DNA from 2 places in the Methylobacterium sp. 142-1Y genome. Region 1 is predicted to be linked to the other one. Evidence: predicted binding sites of a transcription regulator. Region 1 holds the regulator's gene; the other holds the start of a gene.
What was found. Region 1 encodes PhoB, which activates phosphate uptake and scavenging genes when phosphate is short. Its sites were predicted from a motif close to TGTCATNNANCTGTCAT; they were not measured.

Region 2: phnF (phosphonate metabolism transcriptional regulator PhnF) is a predicted target of PhoB. The motif match lies at 3,292-3,308, and genes of this name have one in related genera.

The regions. Positions count from the first base shown of each region.
Region 1 covers NZ_CM173224.1:180,102-187,789, forward strand. Annotated here, with positions in the region: gene pstS (phosphate ABC transporter substrate-binding protein PstS) at 153-1,190, shown strand; gene pstC (phosphate ABC transporter permease subunit PstC) at 1,360-2,334, shown strand; gene pstA (phosphate ABC transporter permease PstA) at 2,361-3,287, shown strand; gene pstB (phosphate ABC transporter ATP-binding protein PstB) at 3,315-4,127, shown strand; gene phoU (phosphate signaling complex protein PhoU) at 4,210-4,929, shown strand; gene phoB (phosphate regulon transcriptional regulator PhoB) at 4,997-5,698, shown strand; gene AC3AOF_RS00835 (acyl-CoA synthetase) at 6,278-7,688, opposite strand, start outside.
Region 2 covers NZ_CM173224.1:620,908-628,595, forward strand. Annotated here, with positions in the region: gene AC3AOF_RS02835 (GNAT family N-acetyltransferase) at 1-163, opposite strand, end outside; gene AC3AOF_RS02840 (alpha-D-ribose 1-methylphosphonate 5-phosphate C-P-lyase PhnJ) at 156-1,031, opposite strand; gene AC3AOF_RS02845 (carbon-phosphorus lyase complex subunit) at 1,028-2,134, opposite strand; gene phnH (phosphonate C-P lyase system protein PhnH) at 2,137-2,736, opposite strand; gene phnG (phosphonate C-P lyase system protein PhnG) at 2,736-3,149, opposite strand; gene phnF (phosphonate metabolism transcriptional regulator PhnF) at 3,311-4,060, shown strand; gene AC3AOF_RS02865 (hypothetical protein) at 4,147-4,377, shown strand; gene AC3AOF_RS02870 (ABC transporter substrate-binding protein) at 4,388-5,620, opposite strand; gene ubiB (2-polyprenylphenol 6-hydroxylase) at 5,896-7,446, opposite strand; gene ubiE (bifunctional demethylmenaquinone methyltransferase/2-methoxy-6-polyprenyl-1,4-benzoquinol methylase UbiE) at 7,457-7,688, opposite strand, start outside.

The DNA.
Region 1 (7,688 bases):
GCGCGGCGGACGCCCCGGCAACGATCGGGACACGATCCGGCGCAAGCCAGGGGAAACCGGTCGCGTCGTCACCGGCCGTCGATGGGCAGGATGCGGGTCGGCGAGTTCGCTCCCGCATCGTGCCGGACCGATCCGAACACGGAGAGATACCAGTGAAGCCCTTCTCCTACGCGCTCGCCATCGGGCTCGCGACCGCCCAGATCGCCACCTCGGCGATGGCCCTCGACATCACCGGCGCCGGCGCCACCTTCCCGTTCCCGGTCTATTCCAAGTGGGCCGAGGCCTACCGCAAGGAGACCGGCAACGGCCTGAACTACCAGTCGATCGGTTCCGGCGGCGGCATCAAGCAGATCCAGGCCAAGACCGTCGATTTCGGCGCCACCGACGCGCCGCTGAAGGGCGAGGCCCTGACCAAGGACGGCCTGGTCCAGTTCCCGACCGTGATGGGCGGCGTGGTTCCGGTGGTGAACATCGCCGGTGTCAAGCCCGGCGAGGTCAAGCTGACCGGCGAGGTCCTGGCCGAGATCTACCAGGGCACGATCAAGAAGTGGTCCGACCCGAAGATCGCCAAGCTCAACGAGGGCGTGAAGCTCCCCGACGCGCCGATCACCCCGGTCTACCGGTCGGACGCGTCCGGCACCACCAACATCTTCACCACCTACCTGTCGGACGTCTCGCCGGCCTGGAAGTCCGAGCTCGGCGCCTCGACCACGGTGAGCTGGCCGGCCGGCCAGGGCGGCAAGGGCAACGAGGGCGTGACCGCCGTCGTCAAGCAGGTCCCGAACGCCATCGGCTACGTCGAGTACGCCTACGCCAAGCAGAACAACCTGCCGGTCGCGCTGATCCAGAACAAGGACGGCCAGTACCCGATGCCGGGCGACGAGGCGTTCCAGGCCGCCGCCGCCAATGCCGACTGGAAGGCCGCTCCCGGCTTCGGCATCTCGCTGACCAACCAGCCCGGCGCGAAGGCCTGGCCGATCACCGCCGCGACCTTCATCCTGGTCCACAAGAACCCGGCCGACGCCGCCCGCACCGCCGAGGTGCTGAAGTTCTTCCGCTGGGCCTACAAGAACGGCGGCCCGATGGCGACCGCCCTCGACTACGTGCCGCTGCCCGCCAAGGTCGTCACCCAGGTCGAGGACGAGTGGAAGTCGATCACCAAGGACGGCAAGCCCGTCCTGAGCAACTGATAGAACGAATCTCGGGAGGGCGGGGTGGTCCCGCCCTCCTTCCGCCGGTCCGCATGCGGGCCTGCGCGGCGCTTGAGGAAAGCCGAGATCCCGCCCCCCGCCGGATCGCGTCCGACTCGCCTCGATCCGCCGAGCGCGCTAGAGGCCGCTCACTCCAAGGGAAACCCGGATGGTCGCGTTGTCTGAGAACGTCGCATTGGCGGCAAGTCCCCAAGTCGCCCGCCGCGCCCCGAGCCCCGTGGGCGACCGCATCTTCCGCGGCGCCGCCCTCGCCTCGGCGCTGCTGGTGCTCCTGGTGCTCGCCGGCATCCTGGCCTCGATCGCCTATGGCGGCTGGCCGGCCTTCCGGGAGTTCGGCCCCGGCTTCCTGACCTCGAGCGCCTGGAACGTCGGGCGCGAGGAATACGGCGCCCTCGTCGCCATCATCGGCACCCTGGTCTCGGCGCTGCTCGCCCTCCTCATCGGCGTGCCGATCTCGCTCGGCATCGCGATCTACCTGACGCAGCTCTGCCCCGGCTGGGCGCGCCGCCCGGTCGCGATGACGATCGAGCTGCTCGCCGCCGTGCCGAGCATCATCTACGGTATGTGGGGCCTGTTCATCTTCGCGCCGCTCTTCGCGCGCTTCGTGCAGATCCCGGTCTCGAACGTGGTCGAGGGCATGCCGATCGTCGGCACCCTGTTCTACGCCCAGGTGCCGTCGGGCGTCGGCGTGCTCACCGCCGGCATCATCCTGGCGATCATGATCGTGCCCTTCGTCGCCTCGATCACCCGCGACATGCTCGACCAGATCCCGACCGTCCTGCGCGAGAGCGCCTACGGCATCGGCTGCACCACCTGGGAGGTCGTGCGCCACGTCCTGATCCCGCAGGCCTCGGTCTCGATCATCGGCGCGATCATGCTCGGCCTCGGCCGCGCGCTCGGCGAGACGATGGCGGTCACCTTCGTGATCGGCAACGCCAACCGCCTCTCGGCCTCGATCTTCGATCCCGGCTCGACCATCGCCTCGCGCATCGCCAACGAGTTCAACGAGGCCGACGGCATGCAGCTCCACGCGCTGATGGCGCTCGGCTGCATCCTCTTCGTCGTCACCTTCATCGTGCTCATCATCGCCCGGCTGCTGGTGCGCCGCGCGAAGGTGGCCTGATCCCGCTCCCGCACGGACGTTTCCCGATGAACGCTTCCCCCGCCGCGGTCTCAGGCTCCGAAGGCCCGACCGCTCCCGCCCGCCTCCCGCCCGCCCCGCAGGCCTGGGGCCGGGTCCGCGCCGGCCGGCGCTCCGCCGACAAGCTCCTCATCGTCGGCTGCACCGCCGCGACCGTGCTCGGCGCCGTCGTGCTCGGCTCGATCCTGCTCATGCTCATCATCCAGGGCGTGCAGGGATTCTCGCCGGCCCTGTTCACCCAGGTCACGCCGGGCCCCGGCTCCGAGGGCGGCGGCATCGCCAACGCGATCCTCGGCAGCCTGGTGATGACGGTGCTCGGCATCGTCGTGGCGACGCCGGTCGGCGTGCTCGCCGGCACCTACCTCGCCGAGTACGGCCGAGGCTCGCACCTCGCCAACCTGATCCGCTTCCTCAACGACATCCTGCTCTCGGCGCCGTCGATCCTGATCGGCCTCTTCGTCTACACCCTGATGGTGCGGCCGATGGGCGGCTATTCGGGCTGGGCCGGTGCCGTGGCGCTCGCCATCATCGCCACCCCGGTGATCGTGCGCACCACCGAGGACATGCTGCGCCTGGTGCCCGGCCCCCTGCGCGAGGCCGGCGTCGCCCTCGGCGCCCCGTACTCGATCGTGATCCGCTCCGTCACCTGGCGGGCGGCCCAGTCGGGCATCGTGACCGGCGTGCTCCTGGCGCTGGCCCGCATCGCCGGCGAGACCGCGCCCCTGCTCTTCACCGCGCTCAACAACAATTCCTGGTTCAGCCCCAACCTGATGGGCGGCGTCGCGAACCTGCCGGTGATGATCTACCAGTTCGCGCTCTCGCCCTACGAGAACTGGCGCCAGCTGGCCTGGGCCGGCGCGCTCCTCATCACCGTCACCATCCTGGGCCTGTCGATCGTGGCCCGCCTCGTCCTGAGCGGTCCCAAGGGCCGCTGATCCGATACCTTGCCCGGAGACACCCCGATGAGCGCCACCGCCACCGCCGTGCCGGTCGTGGGCCAGAGCACGGCCGACGAGTCCGCCGCGATCCGCCTCGCCGTCAAGGACCTCAACTTCTACTACGGCGACTTCAAGGGCCTGAAGAACATCAACCTCAACTTCCTCGACCGCCAGGTCACCGCCCTGATCGGGCCGTCCGGCTGCGGCAAGTCGACGTTGCTGCGCACCTTCAACCGGATCTACAGCCTGTATCCGGAGCAGCGCGCGGAAGGCGAGATCCTGCTCGACGGCCGCAACATCCTGGATTCCTCGATCGACCTCAACGAGCTGCGCGCCCGGGTCGGCATGGTGTTCCAGAAGCCGACCCCGTTCCCGATGTCGATCTACGACAACATCGCGTTCGGCATCCGGCTCTACGAGCGCCTCGGCAAGGCCGATCTCGACAACCGCGTCGAGGAGGCCCTGCGCAAGGGCGCCCTCTGGGACGAGGTCAAGGACAAGCTCAAGCAGTCCGGCATGGGCCTGTCCGGCGGCCAGCAGCAGCGCCTCTGCATCGCCCGCACGGTGGCGCAGCGCCCGGAGGTGATCCTGTTCGACGAGCCGACCTCGGCCCTCGACCCGATCTCGACCGGCCGCATCGAGGAACTGATCGAGCAGCTGCGGGGCGAGTTCACCATCGCCATCGTCACCCACAACATGCAGCAGGCGGCGCGCATCTCGCAGTTCACCGCCTTCATGTATCTCGGCGAGCTGATCGAGTTCGGGCCGACCAACCGGCTGTTCATGAACCCGTCGAAGCGCCAGACCCAGGACTACATCACCGGCCGGTTCGGCTGAGGCCTGACGCGATCATCCGCCGGCCCGGTCTGCCGGGCCGGCACAAGCCTACGCTCCACCTCCGCGCGAGGAGCCAGATCCCATGTCGAGCCACATCGTCACCTCCTACGATCAGGAGTTGCAGAACCTGCGGCGCAGCATCGCCGAGATGGGCGGCATCGCCGAAAAGATGGTGGCCGATTCCGGCCAGGCGCTCCTGCGCCGCGACGCCGCCCTCGCCCAGGCGGTGATCGCCACCGACCAGCGTCTCGACGGGCTGCAGCGCGAGATCGAGGAGAAGGCCATCCTCCTCATCGCCCGCCGCCAGCCGCTGGCGGTCGACCTGCGCGAGACCATCTCGGCGATCCGCGTCTCGGGCGACCTCGAACGCATCGGGGATCTGGCCAAGAACGTCGCCAAGCGCGTCGTCGCCATCGCCGACCAGGTCCAGCTGCAGAAGATCGTCGTCGGCGTGGAGCACATGAACGAGCTGGTCCAGGAGCAGCTCAAGGACGTGCTCGACGCCTACGCCACCCAGGACACCGTCGCGGCCCTCGACGTCTGGGCCCGGGACGGCGGCATCGACGCGCTCTACACCTCGCTGTTCCGCGAACTCCTGACCTACATGATGGAGGATCCGCGCAACATCACGTTCTGCACGCACCTGCTGTTCTGCGCCAAGAACGTCGAGCGCATCGGCGACCACACCACCAACATCGCCGAGACCATCCACTACCTCGCCACCGGCGAGACCCTGCCGACCGAGCGTCCGAAGAACGACCGTTCGAGCTTCGCCACCCTCGACACCCCGCCCGAGGCTTGAGGGCGACGCCCGTCCGGGCCTTGCGGCCCGGCGGGCCTTTACCCCCGCCCCCGCCTGAGTGCCCCCGATGAGTACCCGCATCCTGATCGTCGAGGACGAGGAAGCCCTCACCCTCCTCCTGCGCTACAACCTCGAGGCCGAGGGCTTCGAGGTCGACGCCGTCGCCCGGGGCGACGAGGCGGATATCCGCCTGCGCGAGCAGGTGCCGGACCTCGTCCTCCTCGACTGGATGATGCCGGGCCTGTCCGGCATCGAACTGTGCCGGCGCATCCGCGCCCGCCGCGAGACCGAGCGGCTGCCGGTGATCATGCTGACGGCCCGCGGCGAGGAGGGCGACCGGGTGCGGGGCCTCGCCACCGGTGCCGACGACTACATCGTCAAGCCGTTCTCGGTGCCGGAACTGCTGGCGCGGGTGCGGGCGCTCCTGCGGCGGGCCAAGCCCGCCCACGTCGCCGACCTCCTGATCGCCGGCGACATCGAGCTCGACCGGGTCAGCCACCGCGTCCGCCGCGACGGTCGCGAGCTGCATCTCGGCCCGACCGAGTTCAAGCTGCTCGAATTCCTGATGCAGAGCCCCGGACGCGTCTTCTCGCGCGAGCAACTGCTCGACGGCGTCTGGGGGCACGACGTCTATATCGACGAGCGCACCGTCGACGTGCATATCGGCCGCCTGCGCAAGGCGATCAACCGCGGCCGCGACAGCGACCCGATCCGCACCGTGCGGGGCTCGGGCTATTCGTTCGACGAGATGTTCGCGCCGGAGGCGTGATACGGTCTTCGTGTGAACTGTTCGCGGCAAGAAGAGCGCAAGTTCCCCCTCCCCCCTCTGCGGGCTAGCGGATTCACACTTCTCCTTCGTGAGCTAACCCTCTGTAAATATGCGCGCTTTCCCCTCCCCTTGTGGGGAGGGGTTAGGGGTGGGGGTGGTGCCGGAGTAGCCTCGCGCTCTACGCGGCACCACCCCCACCTCCAACTCCTCCCCACAACTTGCAGCGATTCCGGGCAAGCCCGGGATCGCCGGGGGGAGGAGAGGCGCGCGACCTTCACCGGAGAAGCTCTCGAACCGAGAAGTGTGAACACGCTAGCCTCTGCGGGGGAGGGTGGCCTGCGGAGCAGGCCGGGAGAGGGGCAGCGCGACGCTGATTCAGAGGGCGCCAGTCAGAACGGTTCCGCCTCATCCGGAAGCGTGGTTCCCCTCTCCCGCCCGGCGCCGCCGGGCACCCTCCCCCGCAGAGGGGGGAGGGTTCAAGACCAGCGATACTTTCTTTCCCCGGACAGCCCTGCATCCACGGCGAAGAGGGGGATCCCGCCCTTTATTGCGGCCGGAACAGTTCAGGTCGAACCCGTCTCACAATGCCTTCGCCATCTCCCGCAGCACGAACTTCTGCACCTTGCCGGTCGAGGTCTTCGGCAGTTCCGTGAAGACAACGTGCCTGGGCACCTTGAAGCCGGCGAGCGACTGGCGGCACCAGCCGATCAGCTCCTCGGCCGAGACCATCTCGGAGCCTTTCAGTTCGACGAAGGCGCACGGCGTCTCGCCCCATTTCTCGTCGGGCTTGGCGACCACGGCGGCGGCGGCCACCGCCGGGTGCTTGAACAGGGCCTCCTCGACCTCGATCGACGAGATGTTCTCGCCCCCTGAGATGATGATGTCCTTCGAGCGATCCTTGAGCTGGATGTAGCCGTCCGGGTGCTTCACCCCGAGATCGCCCGAATGGAACCAGCCGCCCGCGAAGGCGGCCTCGGTGGCTGTCGGGTTCTTGAGGTAGCCGCGCATCACCACGTTGCCGCGGAACATCACCTCGCCCAGCGTCTCGCCGTCGGCGGGGACCGGCTGCATCGTCTCGGGATCGAGCACGTCCAGCGCCTCGAGCGGCGGGTAGCGCACGCCCTGGCGCGCCTTGCGGGCGGCCTGCTCGTCCTTGCCCAAGGCGTTCCAGTCGGCGTGCCACTCGTTCACCACCGCCGGGCCGTAGGTCTCGGTCAGCCCGTAGACGTGGGTGACGTCGAATCCCGCCTCGGCCATGCCGGCGAGCACCGCTTCCGGCGGGGGCGCCGCCGCGGTGAGGAAGGAGACGCGGTTGGGTAGCTCCCGCCGCTCGGCCGCGGCGGCGTTGATGAGGAGCGACATCACGATCGGCGCGCCGCACAGATGCGTCACGCCGTGATCCGCGATGGCGTCGTACATGGCTTTCGCCCGCACCTGCCGCAGGCAGACATGGGTGCCGGCCACCACCGACAGGGTCCAGGGAAAGCACCAGCCGTTGCAGTGGAACATCGGCAGGGTCCACAGATAGACCGGGTGCCGGCCGAGATTGCCCGCCACCACGTTGCCGACCGCGAGCAGCGACGCGCCGCGATGGTGGTAGACCACGCCCTTCGGGTCGCCGGTGGTGCCCGAGGTGTAGTTTAGGCTGATCGCGTCCCACTCGTCGCCCGGCATCGCCCAGGCGTAACCGGGATCGCCTTGACCCAGAAAGTCCTCGTACTCGATCGTGCCGAGGCGCTCGCCCGGACCGTCGTATTCGGGATCGTCGTAGTCGATGACGAGCGGCTTCACCCCGGCCTGGGTCAGAGCCGGGCCCATGATGCGGGCGAATTCCCGGTCGGTGATCACCACCTTGGCCTCGCCGTGGTCGAGGCAGAAGGCGATGATCGCGGCGTCGAGCCGGGTGTTGAGGGTGTTGAGCACCGCGCCGGCCATCGGCACCCCGTAATGGCACTCGATCATCGCCGGGGTGTTGGCGAGCATCACCGCC
Region 2 (7,688 bases), 440 kb from region 1:
CCTCGGCGACGTAGAGCCCGTAATCGGGGTAGGAGGCGAGGCGGGCGAGCTGCGCCTCGGCCTGATCCAGGGCCGCGACCCGGCCGGCGTTCAGTTCGGCGTAGAGGCCGAGGACGGCCGGCAGGTCGGGCTTTTGCGCCCGGCGAACGGTCAGGTCAGACATGGGCCGCCTCCACGCCGCCGGTGCCGACATGGCCGTCCGCCCGGCGCTCCTCGCAATGGTCGGTATCCGAGCAGACGAACATCCGCCCGCCGGCATCGTCGAGCAGCACTTCATCCAGGTAGACCCCCTCGGCGCCGCAGAGCGCGCAGGGACGGTCGAAGGTCTGGACCCGGAAGGGATGGTCCTCGAAGTCGAGGCTCCGCACCCGGGTGTGGGGCGGCACGGCGTAGATCCGCTTCTCGCGGCCGGCGCCGAAGAGCTGGAGCGCCGGGCAATCGTCCATCTTCGGGTTGTCGAATTTCGGCGTCGGCGAGGGGTCCATGACGTAGCGGCCCGCCACCTCGACCGGATACGCGTAGGTGGTGGCGATGTGGCCGTGGCGGGCTATGTCCTCGTAGAGCTTGACGTGCATCAGCCCGTATTCGGCCAGCGCGTGGAGCTGGCGCGTCTCGGTCTCCCGCGGCTCGAGGAAGCGCAGGGGCTCGGGGATCGGCACCTGGTAGACCAGGACCTGACCCTTGGAGAGCGGCGCCTCCGGGATGCGGTGGCGGGTCTGGATCACGGTGGCGTCCCGGGTGCGGGTGGTGACCGCGACGTCCGCCGTGCGGGCGAAGAAGGCGCGGATCGAGACCGCGTTCGTCGTGTCGTCCGAGCCCTGGTCGATGACCTTGAGCACGTCGCTGCGCCCGAGGATCGCGGCGGTGACCTGCACGCCGCCGGTGCCCCAGCCGTAGGGCATCGGCATCTCGCGGGAGGCGAAGGGCACCTGGTAGCCGGGGATCGCGATCGCCTTGAGGATCGCTCGGCGAATCATCCGCTTGGTGCCCTCGTCGAGATAGGCGAAGTTGTAGCCGGTCTCCGCGCTCATTCGGCGGCCTCCTTCATCGCGGGGGCTTCGTGCCGCGCGGCATGTTCGGCGCGAAGCTGCCGCACCAACTCCAGCTCGGCCTGGAAATCGACGTAGTGGGGCAGCTTCAGGTGCTCGACGAAGCCGGTCGCCTGGAGCGCGTCGCAATGCGCCAGCACGAATTCCTGGTCCTGCGCCGGGGCGCCGACCGGCTCGCCCAGCTCCTCGGCGCGGAGTGCGCGGTCGACGAGGGCCATCGCCATCGCCTTGCGCTCGCTCTGCCCGAAGGCGAGGCCGTAGCCGCGGGTGAATTGCGGCGGCACCTCGGCGCTGCCGTGGAACTGGTTGACCATCTGGCACTCGGTGAGGTCGATCTCGCCCAGCGGCACCGCGAATCCCAGCTCCTCCGGCACGAACTCGACCGCCACCGTCCCGACCCGGATCTCGCCGACGAAGGGGTGGGTGCGGCCGTAGCCGCGCTGCGTCGAGTAGCCGAGCGCCAAGACGAAACCCTCGTCGCCCCGCGCCAGGGCCTGGAGGCGGAGGGCGCGGTCGGCCGGGAAGTCGAGGGGTTCGCGGGTGAGGTCGCCCGGGGGCACGCCGTCGTCGGGAGCGGAGGGCTCGATCAGGCCGTCATTCCCCAGGAGGTCGGTGACCCGCGGGGCATGGGCGGCATCCGGCAGCGGCTCGGCCTGTGCCGCCATCGGTGCCTCGCCCTCGGCGGCGAGCGCGAAGTCGATCAGCCGGTGGGTGTAGTCGAAGGTGGGCCCGAGCACCTGGCCGCCCGGAAGGTCCTTGTAGGTGGCGGAGATACGCCGGCGAAGCGTCATGGCGCCGGTCTCGACCGGCTCGGAGGCGCCGAAACGGGGCAGGGTGGTGCGGTAGGCCCGCACGAGAAACACCGCCTCGATCAGGTCGCCGCGGGCCTGCTTGAGGGCGAGCGCGGCGAGATCGGGATCGTGCAACGAGCCTTCGGTCATCACCCGGTCGACGAGGAGCGCCATCTGCTCGCGGACCTGCGCCACCGACAGTTCGGGCACCGCGGTGTCGCCCCGGCGGGTCTCGGCCAGCAGCCGGTGCGCGTTGGCGATGGCGGCCTCGCCGCCCTTTACGGCCACGTACATGGCTAGCCCTCCTGGACGCGGGTGGAGCGCGGCAGCGCGGCGACGCGGCCGGGGGCCGCCAGGATCAGGTCGACCCCTTGCGGGAAGCCCGCATGGTTGCGGGCGAGTCGGGGAAGGATGTCCGCCGGGAGCGGCGAGGCCGACAGGCGGGCGCTCCCCCGGATACCCGGCCCGTCGAGGCGCCAGCCGTCGTTCGACAGGTCGGTGAGCGCGAGAACCAGGGTGGCGGAGCGGTCGGGATAGGCCGGCGTGCCCTGCGCGAAGCTCGCGAAATCCGGGCAGGCGGCGGCATCCGCGATCAGCGCGAAAGCGGCCTCGGCCGGGTCCGGGGTGATGGGCGCACCGGTATGGAAGCGCAGGAACTCCGCCACTGCTGGGTTCCGCGCCAAGCCGGCATCGAGCCAGAGCGGCGCATCGGCATCGCCAAGTGCCAGGGCGATGGCGGCGAGGTCCGGCGTCAGCGGCGCGGGGGGCGTGAGATCCGTGGCGAGCGGCTGGATCGTGCCGGGACGCGCCAGCGCATCCATGACAGCGCGGAAGACGCCCTGGGCGTCGTGGACGGGATCGGCAAAGCCGCGGGCGAGCATCAATCCTCTCGCCATCAGTCTTCTCCCCGGGCCATGGTGAAGAAGGTCACCCGCGTCGCTGCGATCCGGCGCGCTTCCGCCGCGCGCTCCTCGTCCCGGCGAGCGGCAACCGGTTGCAAAGCCGCCTCGACCGCCGCGCGTCGCGCGGGGACCTGCCACAGGGCGTCGAGGGTCGCGGCGAGCCGCGCCTTCGCCCGGTCGCGGCCGAGATGGTAGGCGAAGCCGGTCTCGCCATTGGACAAGCGCACCGCCGCCCGGGTCACCGTCGCCTCGCCGAGGTTGAACGGCCGCCCGTCGCCGCCGATGCGGCCGCGGGTCATCACCAGGCCGGTCTCGGGCGGGCGCAGATCTTCGGGCTCATCGGTGGCGCCGAGCCGCGCCAGGGCGTGGCGCAACTCCTCGGGACGGGCCTCGCCGCAGAGCGCCATCACGGCGCGGCGGGCCGCCAGAGCGGGCTTCTCAGGCTCGGGCGTTTCGGGCCGGCGGGAAGCCGGGTTAGGATCGGGCATCGCGAGGTCCGCTGGCATCTCGGTTGTATAATGGTATAGACAACCGACGAACCGAGGGCAAATGAAGTTTGGATGACGGTATGGGCGCGGGCGGCGACGACACGGTGACGGTTCTGGCGCGCGGCGAGGGCTTGGCGGCCTGGCGCCAGATCGCGGACGGCGTGGCGGCCGATATCGAGGCTGGGCGCCTCGCGGCGGGCGCGCAGTTGCCGACGGAAGCGGCGCTGGCGGCGCGGTACGGGGTCAACCGCCACACCGTGCGCCGGGCGCTGGCGGCGCTGGCCGAGCGCGGCCTGGTGCGGGCGACGCAGGGGCGCGGCACCTTCGTGGAGACGCCGCGCCTCGCCTACCCGATCGGCCGGCGCACGCGCTTCTCGGAGATCGTCACACGAGCCGGCCGCGAGGCCTGGGGCGACCTGATCGCCGGCGAGACCGTCGCGGCCGATCCCGGCACCGCCGAGGCGTTGAGGATCGCGCCCGGGGAGCCGATGCTCGAATTGCTGACGATCCACCGCGCGGACGGCACCCCGCTCTCGACGGCCCGCACCTGCCTGCCGCTGCCGCGCTTCGAGGGCTTCGCGCAGGCCTATGCGGCTTCAGGCTCGCTCACCCGCGCCTATGCGGAGTTCGGCATCGCCGACTACACCCGCCTGTCGACCCGCATCCACGCCCGACCGGCCGCCGCCGACGAGGCCGCCCGCCTCGACCTCGCGCCCGGCCGGGTCTTGATCGTGCTCACCAGCGTCAACGTCGATGCGGCGGGCCTGCCGATCCAGGCGACGCGCAGCCTGTTCGCGGCGGACCGGGTGGAACTGGTGGTGGAGGGGTAGGGGCGATCGAGCCGTGTCGAGGACGAGGCGCGAACTTCCTGCCCCTAAGGCAGTTACCCCCGCGCCTCGCGCCGGAGTTTCCCACGATGCTCGCCCGCCTGACCAGTGCCGCCCTGTTCCTCGCCGCCTGTGTCCTGCCGCTCACGCCCGCCCTGGCCGGACCGGCGCAGGATTACCAGTACCAGCGTCGACAGCTCGGGCGGGGCCAGGTCTGCCGGCCGCCGCTGAAATTCGCGGCCGGCGCCTGTGTGCGGCGTTGCCCGGCGGGCTACCAGGACATGGGCGGCTATTGCCGCCTGCGCAACATGCTGCGTTGAAGGAGCCGCCCTACCTCGTCGCCGCCTTCACCAGCGGGCAGCCGCCCTCGTTGAGCGGCCGGAACGCCTCGTCGCCCGGCACGGTGGCGACGAGCTTGTAGAGGTCCCATTCCCCGGTCGATTCCTTCGGGGTCTTCACCTGCATCAGGTACATGTCGTGGACCATGCGGCCGTCCTCGCGGATCCTGCCGTTCGTCGCGAACATGTCGTTGACCGGGGTCTCGCGCATCTTGGCGATCACGGTCCTGGCGTCGTCGGTGCCGGCCGCCTGCACGGCCTTCAGGTAGTGCAGCACCGAGGAATAGACTCCGGCCTGGTGCATCGTCGGCATCAGCCCGGCCTTCTCCTTGAAGCGGCTGGCGAAGGCGCGGGTCTCCGGCGTGCGGTCCCAGTAGAAGGCGGTGGTGAGCAGCAGGTTCTGCGCCACCTCGATGCCGAGGCTGTGCACGTCGTCGATGTTGATGAGGAGGGCCAGCAGGGTCTGGCCGCCCTGGACGAGGCCGAATTCGTGCGCCTGCTTGATCGCGTTGACGGTGTCGCCGCCGGCATTGGCGAAGGCGATGACCTTGGCGCCCGAGCCCTGCGCCTGGAGCAGGAAGGACGAGAAATCCGCGGTGGCGAAGGGCGCCCGCACCGTGGACAGAACCTTGCCGCCCGAGCGCTTCACCTCGGCGATGGCGTCGCGCTCCAGCGCGTGGCCGAAGGCGTAATCGGCGGTGACGAAGGCCCAGGTGTCGAGCCCCTTCTTCACCGCGGCGTTGCCCGAGACGTGCGACAGCGCGTAGGTGTCGTAGGTCCACTGGATGCCGGTGGGCGAGCATTGCGGGCCGGTGAGATCCGAGGTGCCGCCGCCCGAGACGATGAGGAGCTTGCCCTTCTCCTTGGCGACCTGCTGCACGGCGAGCGCCACCGAAGAGGTCGGCACGTCGAGGATCACGTCGACGCCGTCCCGGTCGTACCAAGCCCGAGCGATGTTGGAGCCGACATCCGGCTTGTTCTGGTGATCGGCGAACACGACCTCGATCGGCTTGCCGTCGAGGGTGCCGCCAAAGTCCTTCACCGCCATCTCGGCGGCGATCACCGAGCCGCGGCCGGTGGAATCGGCGTAGACGCTCGACATGTCGTTGAGGACTGCGAGCTTGACCTTGCCGTCGGAGAGGCGCGGGTCGGCGGCGCGGGTGGGGGCGGTGAGCGCACAGAGGGCGGCCGCGGCGAGCAACGTGGCGCGGAGGGGGGTGAGCATGGGCGTTCTCCCGGGCGCGTCCGCTTCTGGGTGAGCGGATCGTGGCGCCGTGAGTCCATCAGAGAGGGTGCGAGAGCAGGGCGCAAGGCCCGGCTCTCGTTGTCCCACCCTCGACCTCATTCTGAGGTGTCGGCGATCGAAGATCGACTGACCTCGAAGGAGCCCTCCAGAAACCTCAGCGATCCCTGGAACCCTCCTTCGAGGCCGCTACGCGGCACCTCAGGATGAGGTCGTGGGTGGGATGGGCCGTGTTCCAGCAGGCCTCGGAACGCGCCTCACCGCAACGCGATCGCCAGCAACGATCCGGCGATCGCCCAGAGCGCCAGGGTCGACCACACCATCCGTTTGGTCTCGATGCGGATGCGGCGCTCCACGCGGGTCACCTCGCGCAGGCCCTCCTCGTCGAGGCGCACCAGCACGCGCTTCACCCGTTGCGCCAGGTCGGGCACGTCGGCGACCACGTCGGCGAGCGTCAGCACCGCGCGGCGGGCCTGGTCGGCCCGGCCGATCGGGCCGAGGTTGCGGCCGAGCCAGGCGCGCACCACCGGCTCGGCGGTGGTCCACATGTCGAGGCGCGGATCGAGCGAGCGGGCGACGCCCTCGACCACCACCATGGTCTTCTGGAGCATCACCAATTCGGTGCGGGTGCTCATGTCGAAGAGGGCCGTGACGTCGAAGAGCAGGGTGAGCACCTTGGCCATCGAGATCTCGTCGGCCCGGCGCTGGTGGATCGGCTCGCCGATCGCCCGGATGGCTTGTGCGAAATCGTCGACGGAGTGGTGCGAGGGGACGTAGCCGGCCTCGAAATGCACCTCCGCCACCCGGCGGTAGTCGCGCAGGATGAAGCCGAGAAGGATTTCCGCCAGGAAGCGGCGCTCCTTCAGCCCGAGCCGGCCCATGATGCCGAAATCGACCGCGACGAGCCGCCCGGCCGGATCGACGAACAGGTTTCCGGGATGCATGTCGGCGTGGAAGAAGCCGTCCCGGATCGCGTGGCGCAGGAAGGACTGGATCACGGTGCGCCCGAGCGCCGCCACGTCGTGGCCGGCCTCGACGATGGCCGCGCGGTCGTTGAGGCGGATGCCGTCGATCCACTCGCTCGCCAGCACGTCGCGCCCGGTCAGCTCCCAGACCGGCTGGGGCACCCGGAATTCCGGATCGTCCTTGATGTTCTCGGCCAGTTCCGAGAGGGCGGCGGCTTCGAGCCTGAGATCCATCTCCATGGCGACGGAGCGGGCCAGCGTCTCCACCACCTCGCGCGGACGCAGGCGCTCGGCCTCGGGGCGCAGGGCCTCGACCACCCGGGCCATGAAGCGCATCGCCTGGATGTCGCGGGAGAACCGCTCGCGCACGCCGGGCCGCATGATCTTGACCGCGACCACCCGCTCGGTGCCGTCGGCCTCGCGCAGGTGCGCCTTGTGGACCTGCGCGATCGAGGCGGCGGCGATCGGCTCGCTGAACGCGGTGAACAACTCGCCGAGCGGCTTGCCGAGGGTCGATTCGAGGATGCCGACCGCCACGGCCTGCGGGAAGGGCGGCACCCGGTCCTGCAACCGCTCCAGGTCGCGGGCCGCCGCCATGCCGACGATGTCGGGCCTTGTCGCCAGGAACTGGCCGAACTTGACATAGGACGGCCCGAGGCGGGTCAGCGCCGCGGGCAGGCGGCCGGCGCCGAGGCCCGGGCGTTCGAGCTTGCGGCCGAGCCGCAGGACGAGACGCAGATGCGGCGGCAGGGCGGCTTCGTCGACGAAGGAGAGGCCGCCCTCGCGGGCCATCACCCAGCCGACATGGATGCCCCGCGCGAGATGGGCGACGACGCTCAGCACGATTGATGCCTCACGCGAGCTTCCAGCCGGAATGAATGGCGCAGATGCCCCCCGAGAGCGGCCGGTGGGTGACGTGGCCGAAGCCCGCCTCCTCGATCATCCGCGAGAAGCTCCCGGGAGTCGGGAAGCGGCGGATCGACTCGACGAGGTACTGGTAGGATTCCTTGTCGCCGGCCACCATCGCGCCCAGCCGCGGGATCACCTTGAACGAGTAGGCCTCGTAGATCTTGTCGAGCCCCGGC